2 regions of the Cupriavidus sp. 01T418 genome follow, and region 1 is predicted to be linked to the other one. Evidence: predicted binding sites of a transcription regulator. Region 1 holds the regulator's gene; the other holds the start of a gene.
The links. Region 1 encodes sigma-54, which starts transcription at its own class of promoters, with help from an activator protein. Its sites were predicted from a motif close to TGGCANGNAANCTGCTTT; they were not measured.
Positions count from the first base shown of each region.

Region 1 (4,143 bases):
CTCGCGATCGGACAACAACTGGGCGATCTCGGACAGGATTTCCAGATGCTGCTGGGTGGCCTGTTCGGGCACCAGCAGGAAGATCAGCAGCGCGACCGGCTTGCCGTCCGGCGACTCGAAGGGAATCGGCTCGGCCAGGCGCATGAAGGCGGCCAGCGGCTGTTTCAGTCCCTTGATGCGACCGTGCGGAATGGCAACCCCGGCGCCCAGCCCGGTGGACCCCAGCGATTCGCGGGCGAACAGGTTGTCGGTCACGGTAGCGCGCGCTACGCCATGATTGTTCTCGAAGAGGAGCCCGGCCTGTTCGAACACGCGCTTCTTGCTGGTGACGCTGACGTCGAGGTTGATGTTGCCGGGTGGCAGCAATTTAGCCAAACGATTCATGTGTGGAATGCGCAGCGTTTTCTAGTAAGAGCATGCCCGGGGCCTCGGGGCGTCCCAGCGGGCAGAAAAGATAAAAGACAAGGTCCGATGTTTCACCGGGTATCCCCATGCCGGTGTCGGGCGTGTGGCCATTATAGAGCAGGCCCGCCCCCGCCTTGTGCAATGCAATAGCCGATGCGCGGAAGTGGTGCCGCGCGCACGGAAAAATGGCCGAGCCAAGTGAATTATGTATTGCACAGCATACACCGGTACGTGTGCGTTGCGGAATCCCCTGCGTGGTCCCGGACGGGCGCCAGCAACGAAAAAGCCGCGCTATGGGCGCGGCTTGATTCCATTTTTCAGAGGACTGACACAGGCGGCGCGGTTTGTGGGCCGCCAGGCACGGTCATTGCTGCATCTGCGATTCGGCCATCTGGTACTTGACCGCTTCACGGTCGTGGCTTTGCACGCGATCCTTGTGGCGAATCACTTGCCGGTCGAGCTTGTCGACCAGCGCGTCGATAGCGGCATACAGGTCCTCGTGGTGCGCTTCGACAAAGATGTCCTTGCCCTTCAGATGCAGATTGATTTCCGCGTACTGCCGCCGGTCCTTTTCTTTTGTATTGTCGACAGAGAGCAGCACACTTACGCCAATGACTTGATCGAAATGCCTGACGATACGCTCCAGTTTCGTTTCCACGTACTCACGCAGCGGGGGCGTGATGTCCAAGTGGTGTCCACTGATCTTGAAGTTCATAGCGTTTCTCCTTCTGAAAGAGCTGCATCAGGCAGGCGATGCAGCTCGGCTACAAAGTCTTTCGGAGAGTAACTGCCGGAATCTTGAGCGCCTCGCGGTATTTGGCAACGGTACGCCGTGCCACTACGAAGCCTTGCTCGCCGAGTAATTCGGCGATCCGACTGTCGGACAAGGGGTTCCTGGCGTCTTCGGCTCCTATTAACTGCTTGATCAACGCACGGATTGCCGTTGACGAGGCCGCGCCGCCGGTTTCTGTGGAAACATGACTGCCGAAGAAATACTTCAGCTCGAAAGTCCCCATCGGCGTTGCCATGTATTTATTGGTAGTCACCCGAGAGATGGTGGACTCGTGTAATCCCAGTGTATCGGCAATCTCCCGCAAAACCAAGGGGCGCATCGCAATTTCACCGTGGGTGAAGAAGTTCTTCTGACGTTCGACAATCGCTTGTGCGACGCGCAATATCGTGTCGAACCTTTGCTGGATATTCTTGATCAACCAGCGTGCTTCCTGCAGCTTTTGCTGCAGTCCAGCCGCACCCGCATCGCCTTTTGCACCGCGCAAGATTTGCGCGTACATGTCGTTGATACGTAGTCGCGGCATCACGTCCGGATTGAGTTGCGCGATCCAGCCGCCGTTCAGTTTTCGAACAAACACGTCCGGCACGACGAAGTCGGCGTCCGGCCGGCTGTACGCATGGCCAGGATAGGGCGCCAGCGAACGGATCAGTTCGTGCGCGGACTTGAGTTCCGGCTCGTCCACCTGCAGCGCCTTCTTCAGGCGCGTGTAGTCGCGCACTGCAAGCAGTTCCAGGTGGTTGGTGACAATGTTCAGCGCCAGGTCGCGCTGCGGGTGCTTGAGCCGGCGCAATTGCAGCGCCAGGCACTCGGCTGCGTTGCGTGCGCCCACACCAGGCGGATCGAAGCTCTGCAGCAGGGTGAGGACGGCGTGGACCTCGTCGATTTCGAATTCGAGCTCCTCCGGCAGTTCGCTGCAGATTTCCTCGAGCGAGGCGCTCAGGTAGCCGTCGTCGTCCAGCGATTCCACCAGGAAGATGGCCAGCCCCTTGTCGCGCATGGAAATCTTCAGCGGCGCGAGTTGTTCCATCAGGTATTCGCGCAGCGTGGGTTCGGCATCGCGCAACTGCATCGGCGTCTTTTCGTCGTCGTCGCCCTGCGGGCGGCGGGCGAAATCGTCGAGGCTCCAGTCGCTGCCGTAGTCTTCATTGCTGTCGGAATAATTGTCTTCGGCTTCGGGCGCGCCGTCGGGCCGGTTCTCGCTGGTGCCCTGGCCGTCGGCGGGCGCCGGCGCGGGCGCGCTCTGCAAATTGACCGAGCCGTCGGCAGCGACGCGCAGCGGGCTGTCCAGCCAGTCGTTCTCGCGTTCGAGCAGCGGGTTCTCGGTCAGCGCCTGCTCCACTTCCTGCTGCAGTTCGAGCGTGGACAGTTGCAGCAGCCGGATCGACTGCTGGAGTTGCGGCGTAAGCGCGAGATGCTGCGAGAGGCGGAGCTGAAGCGACGGTTTCATGCGACCTATTTTATGCCCAACTTCCGTACTGGTGGAACGGAAATTGCTATCGCTGACGCCGCCGTGATCGTTTGCCGGACAAAAGGGGGCACCGGAGGCACCTGGGCGCAAATTCGCGCCAGACGCCGCGTGCCGCCCGTGAGCCCTTACATGCGGAAATTCTCGCCCAGGTAGACCTTGCGCACCGATTCGTTGGCAATGATGTCTTCAGGCTGGCCTGAAGCCAGCACGGCGCCTTCGCTGATGATATAGGCGTGATCGCAGATGCCAAGCGTCTCACGCACGTTGTGGTCGGTGATCAGCACGCCGATATTGCGCGCCTTCAGGAAGCTGACGATGCGCTGGATCTCGCCGACCGCGATCGGGTCGACGCCGGCGAAAGGCTCGTCGAGCAGGATGAAGCGCGGCGCCGAAGCCAGCGCACGGGCGATTTCCACGCGGCGGCGCTCGCCGCCGGACAGAGACAGCGCCGGGTTGTCGCGCAGGTGGGCAATCTGCAGGTCATCGAGCAGCGTGTCCAGCCGGCGCTCGATCTCGGTCTTGCCAAGCGGCTTGCCGTCCTGGACCTGCAACTCCAGCACCGCGCGGATGTTCTCCTGCACATTGAGCTTGCGGAACACCGAGGCTTCCTGCGGCAGGTAGGACAGGCCCATGCGGGCCCGTTCGTGGATGGCGAGGCCGCTGATGTGCTTGTCGTCGAGCACGATGTCGCCCTCGTCCAGCGCCACCAGCCCCACGATCATGTAGAAGGAGGTGGTCTTGCCGGCACCGTTGGGCCCCAGCAGCCCAACCACCTCGCCGCTCTTGACGTCGAGAGACACATCCTTGACCACCGTGCGCGAGCCGTAGCGCTTTTTCAGGTGACGCACGACCAGCGTGCTGCTCTCCGTCAGGGCGGCGGGATGGGCGGGCGCGGCCCGGGGAGCGGCCTGGGTAACGGCCTCGGTAACGGTTTGGGTCTGGGTCTCGGTCATGAAGCTGGAATCCGTGGATCGGGCGACGCGGCGGCGTCAGGGGTTGACGGGGGCGGGCGCCGGCTTGAGCTGCACCGGTTTGCCGGCGGCGCCGCTGGCGGGCTGCTCCTGGCGCGGCGACAACACGGCGCGCACGCGCCCGGACGGGCTGCCCGCCGTCGCGTTCTCCGCGCCGCCGCTGGCGGTGTAGAACTCGTTGCGGCTGTCATAGGTGATCACCGCACCGCGGATCTCGTCGACCAGCTTGGCGCCGGCCAGCCGCGCCATGCGTGCGCGCCCGATCAGCTTGGACAATTCCTGCTTGCCGTCATACTCGATGCGGTCGCCCCAGCCGTCGATGTATTCGTCGACGTTGTCACGTTTCTGGCGGATATAGGCCTGCTTGTCGCCCTTGGACGTGGCCACGGCGTACTGGTAGCCCTCGGGATCGGTGCGGACTTCGGCCGCGTCGGATTTCAGCACCATGGTGCCCTTGGTCAGCACCACGTTGCCGGTCAGCACATAAACCTGCTTGACGTCGTCGT
Region 1 covers NZ_JBFTQG010000003.1:363,562-367,704, forward strand. The annotation lists gene AC1DQ3_RS05855 (PTS sugar transporter subunit IIA) at 1-384, opposite strand, end outside; gene hpf (ribosome hibernation-promoting factor, HPF/YfiA family) at 770-1,120, opposite strand; gene AC1DQ3_RS05865 (RNA polymerase factor sigma-54) at 1,170-2,645, opposite strand; gene lptB (LPS export ABC transporter ATP-binding protein) at 2,792-3,619, opposite strand; gene lptA (lipopolysaccharide transport periplasmic protein LptA) at 3,656-4,143, opposite strand, start outside.

Region 2 (4,143 bases), on a different contig from region 1:
CGGACGGTAGTTGACCAGCAGGACGATCCTCGCACCCGGCACATGGTCGATGAGGACATTGAGGAAGGCCTCGGTTTCGCTGTCCAGCCATTGCAGGTCTTCGAACAGGAGTTCGAGGGGCTGATTGAGGCTTTCGCGGACCAGCAGATGTGCAACCGCTTCGAACGTGCGCTGGCGCCGAATGGCGGCGTCCATGGTCGGCAGTACCGAGCCGGGCTCGACGGAGCCGAGCAGGTAGAGCAAGTAGGGCAAATGCTCTTCCAGCGTTCGCTCCAGGGTGAGCAGCCTGCCGGTGGCCTTCTCGCGGCAGCTGCGGTCGTTGTCCTGCGGCGTGATTTGAAAGTAATTCCTCAGGAGCTCGATCAGCGGCAAATAGGCGAAGGCCTTGCCGTGCGAAACCGAGAAGGTCTCCAGCACCATGCAGCCTTGCTGTGACCTTGCCTTGAACTCGTGGAACAGCCGCGATTTTCCTACCCCGGCCTCGCCCATCACCCCGACGACCTGCCCCTGCCCCGCCTTGGCCAGCTCCAGGGCCTTTTGCAATGTTTCCATTTCGGCCTGGCGTCCCACGAAGCGCGCCAGCCCGCGGTGCGCCGCCACCTGCAGGCGCGTGCGCAACGCCCCGAGGCCCAGCACCTCAAACACAGCGAGCGGATCCCGGACGCCCTTTACGTGGGTAGTCCCCAGCGCCTTGAATTCGAAATACCCCTCGGTGAGCCTGTGGGTGGACTCGCTGACGAGGATGGACGCCGGGGTGGCGACGCCTTCCATGCGCGAGGCGATGTGGATCGTGTGTCCCACAGGATCGTAGTCCGTGTGCAGGTCGTCCTTGCGGATCGAGCGCACCAACACTTCGCCAGTGTGGACTCCAATCCGGATCTGAAGCGGTATGCCCTGGTCCAGACGTACGCGGTCGCTGTGCCGGCGCATCGCTTCCTGCATGCGCAGCGCCGCATATAAGGCCCGCAGGGCATGGTCCTCGTGCGCAATGGGGGCGCCGAACAGAGCGAGAATGCCGTCGCCCAGGAACTTCGCTACGTAGCCTTCATAGTGGTGCACGGCCTCCATCATCAGCGTCACGACGGGGTCGATCAGGTGCCGCGCCTCCTCGGGGTCCAGGTCCTGGATCAACGCCGTCGAGCCAGCCATGTCGGCGAACAGCGCCGTGATGGTCTTGCGTTCGCCGGCCGTCCCTCCCCGGGCTTCCATGGCTGCCTGCTCCGCCAGGATGCGCTCGGCCAGATGGGGCGGCGTGTAGTGGACCGGGGCCGAAGCCGCGGTCGCAGGCGCCGGAAGGGACGCTGGCGCGGAATCATTCAAGGATGAGCCGCAGGCGCTGCAGAACCTTGCGGCAACGCTGCATTCCTCGCCACAACGCGGGCAGATCCGTGCAAGCCTGCCCCCGCACTGCTCGCAGAAGCTGGCCTGCGCGAGGTTCTCGAACCCGCAATTTGTGCAGCGCATACGGCCTCCCGACTGCTATTGCCTGCGTCAGCTCATTAGACGCGTCGCAGGCTTCCTTAGCAAGCCGGTAGCGCGGAGCAATCGGAAGCGCGAGGGCGGTGCGGGGCGCGCTCCGGCGCGCCCGTTCCGGGCGAGGGCATTCCCATTTTCTGTGCCGTCCTGCACGTTGCCGGGCCCATTTTTCGTGCATTGGCAAGCGAGCCACCGCGCATGGCATGCGCGCCAACTCGCATTCGACTGACCTCCGGGAGCTTGCGCGTGCCTGTTCGTGCGCATGATGCAATCGGGAGAGCCTTGTCGTGCCCTTGGACTCCTGCTCGATGCGCCGCAGGACCGTGGGCACGGGAATTGCTGGAGGGAAAAACGCGCCAGCGTCTTCCCGGGACCCTTCAGAGGCACAGCATGATGAAAGAGAAGCGCATCGCTGCAGGGCCGGCACGAAGCCACATGGGCCTTGAACACCAGTCCGCCCTCCGATACCGCTCCTCGCCGCCGCGCACTGCCCGCCATGGCCTGCAGGGACCGCGCGCATGCGAGGTGCCAGATACCGCGTCGTCCCGAAGCAACCTGCAGGAGGTGGGTCTCATGAAAATGATTACCGCAATCATCAAGCCGTTCACGCTCGACGACGTGCGCGAAGCGCTCTCCGCGCTTGGCGTATCGGGTCTCACCGTGACCGAGGTCAAGGGATTCGGCCGCCAGAAGGGGCATACGGAGCTATACCGGGGGGCCGAATACATCGTCGACTTCCTGCCCAAGCTGAAGATCGAAACGGTGCTGCGCGATGAACTGGTCGAGCCGGCTATCGAGGCGATCGAGCAGACGGCCCGCACCGGCAAGATCGGTGACGGCAAGATCTTCGTCTGCGCCATCGAACAAGCGATCCGGATCCGCACCAGCGAAGCCGGCGCCGACGCGCTTTGACCCGACAGACTCTCAAGCAGACGCTCATGCGGACAGGAGGCAAGCCATGAAGATGCTAGTTGCCAGAATCGTCATATCGGGAGCGCTCGCCGTTGCGGCGTTGTGCCTGGGCGGCCATGCCGGCGCGGCGCTGGCCGAAGACGCAGCCTCCGCCGCCACCGCKGCGCCGGCCACGGCAGCCGCCGCGACACCGGCGGCTCCCCCCACCGCGCCTTATGCCACGGATGCCAAGAACATCAACAGCGGCGATACCGCCTGGATGCTGAGTTCCACCGCCCTGGTGCTGTTCATGACCGTGCCCGGCCTGGCGCTCTTCTACGGCGGCATGGTGCGCAAGAAGAATGTGCTGGCCACGTTGATGCAAAGCTTCGCCATCACTTGCCTGGTCACCATACTCTGGACGGTGATCGGCTATAGCGTGGCGTTCACGCCTGGCAATAGTTTCGTCGGCGGCCTGTCGCGCTTCATGCTGCACGGCATGAACTACATCAAGGGAGACAAGGCGACCACGCTCACGGTCAGCCACCTTGCCGGGTCCATTCCGGAAACGGTCTACATGGTGTACCAGATGACCTTCGCCATCATCACCCCCGCGCTGATCTGCGGCGCATTCGCCGAGCGCATGAAATTCTCCGCCATGCTGGTGTTCATCGCCTTGTGGTCGCTCCTGGTGTACGCGCCGATCGCCCACATGGTGTGGGAGCCGAGCGGCTGGCTGGCGGCAGCCGGCATCCTGGACTTCGCAGGCGGCACGGTGGTGCACATCAACGCGGGGATCGCCGGCCTGGTGTGCGCGCTGGTGCTGGGCAAGCGCGTCGGCTTCGGCAAGGAGCCGATGGTGCCGCACAACCTGACGCTGACGCTGATGGGCGCGGCAATGCTGTGGGTCGGCTGGTTTGGCTTTAACGCGGGTTCGGCGGTGGCCGCCGATGGCCGTGCCGGCTTTGCGATGGCGGTCACGCAGATCGCCACGGCAGCGGCCGCGCTGGGCTGGATGTTTGCCGAATGGATCAGCAAGGGCAAACCGTCGGTGCTGGGCATTGCATCGGGTGCGGTGGCCGGCCTGGTGGCGATCACGCCCGCATCGGGTTTCGTCGGGGTGAGCGGTGCGCTGGTGATCGGCGTGGCCGCAGGGGTGATCTGCTTCTGGGCAGCCACGGCGTTGAAGCACATGCTTGGCTATGACGATTCGCTGGATGCGTTCGGGGTGCATTGCATCGGCGGGATCGTCGGCGCCGTCCTGACCGGCGTGTTCGCCGTGAAGGATATCGGCGGCGCCGACGGCAGCGTGGTCCTGCAATTGAAAGGCGTGGCGACGACGCTGGTCTACAGCGGCGTCGCCAGTTTCATCCTGCTCAAGCTGATCGACATGACGATGGGCCTGCGCGTGAGCGCGGATGAAGAGCGGGAGGGCCTGGACATCGTGCTGCACGGCGAGCGGGTGGACGATATGTGGAGCGGCACGCTCGTCCTGCCACAAGAGATGGGGCGCGAAGCCCCCATGCCCGGACTCCAGGGCGAGCGGGCCAAGTGAGGCAAGCGAGGCGCCCGGCAGGGGACGCGCACAGCACACCGTGCGCGTCCCCTGGCCCGCTTGAGGGAGCGGCACCCGGCGGAGTGCTATCCTGCACGACCCGACGCCCCTCCGGCGCAACCCCGATTCCATTGGCATGTATAAGAAAGGCACCGCAGTCGAGATCCAGTTTTCCCCCAATCGCTTAAACGACGGCGCCGGCGATCCCTATTGGATCGACC
Region 2 covers NZ_JBFTQG010000052.1:69,675-73,817, forward strand. The annotation lists gene AC1DQ3_RS31385 (adenylate/guanylate cyclase domain-containing protein) at 1-1,464, opposite strand, end outside; gene AC1DQ3_RS31390 (P-II family nitrogen regulator) at 2,050-2,388, shown strand; gene AC1DQ3_RS31395 (ammonium transporter) at 2,441-3,922, shown strand; gene AC1DQ3_RS31400 (rubredoxin) at 4,059-4,143, shown strand, end outside.
Region 2: the regulator sigma-54 is predicted to act here: its motif matches at 1,802-1,819, upstream of AC1DQ3_RS31390 (P-II family nitrogen regulator).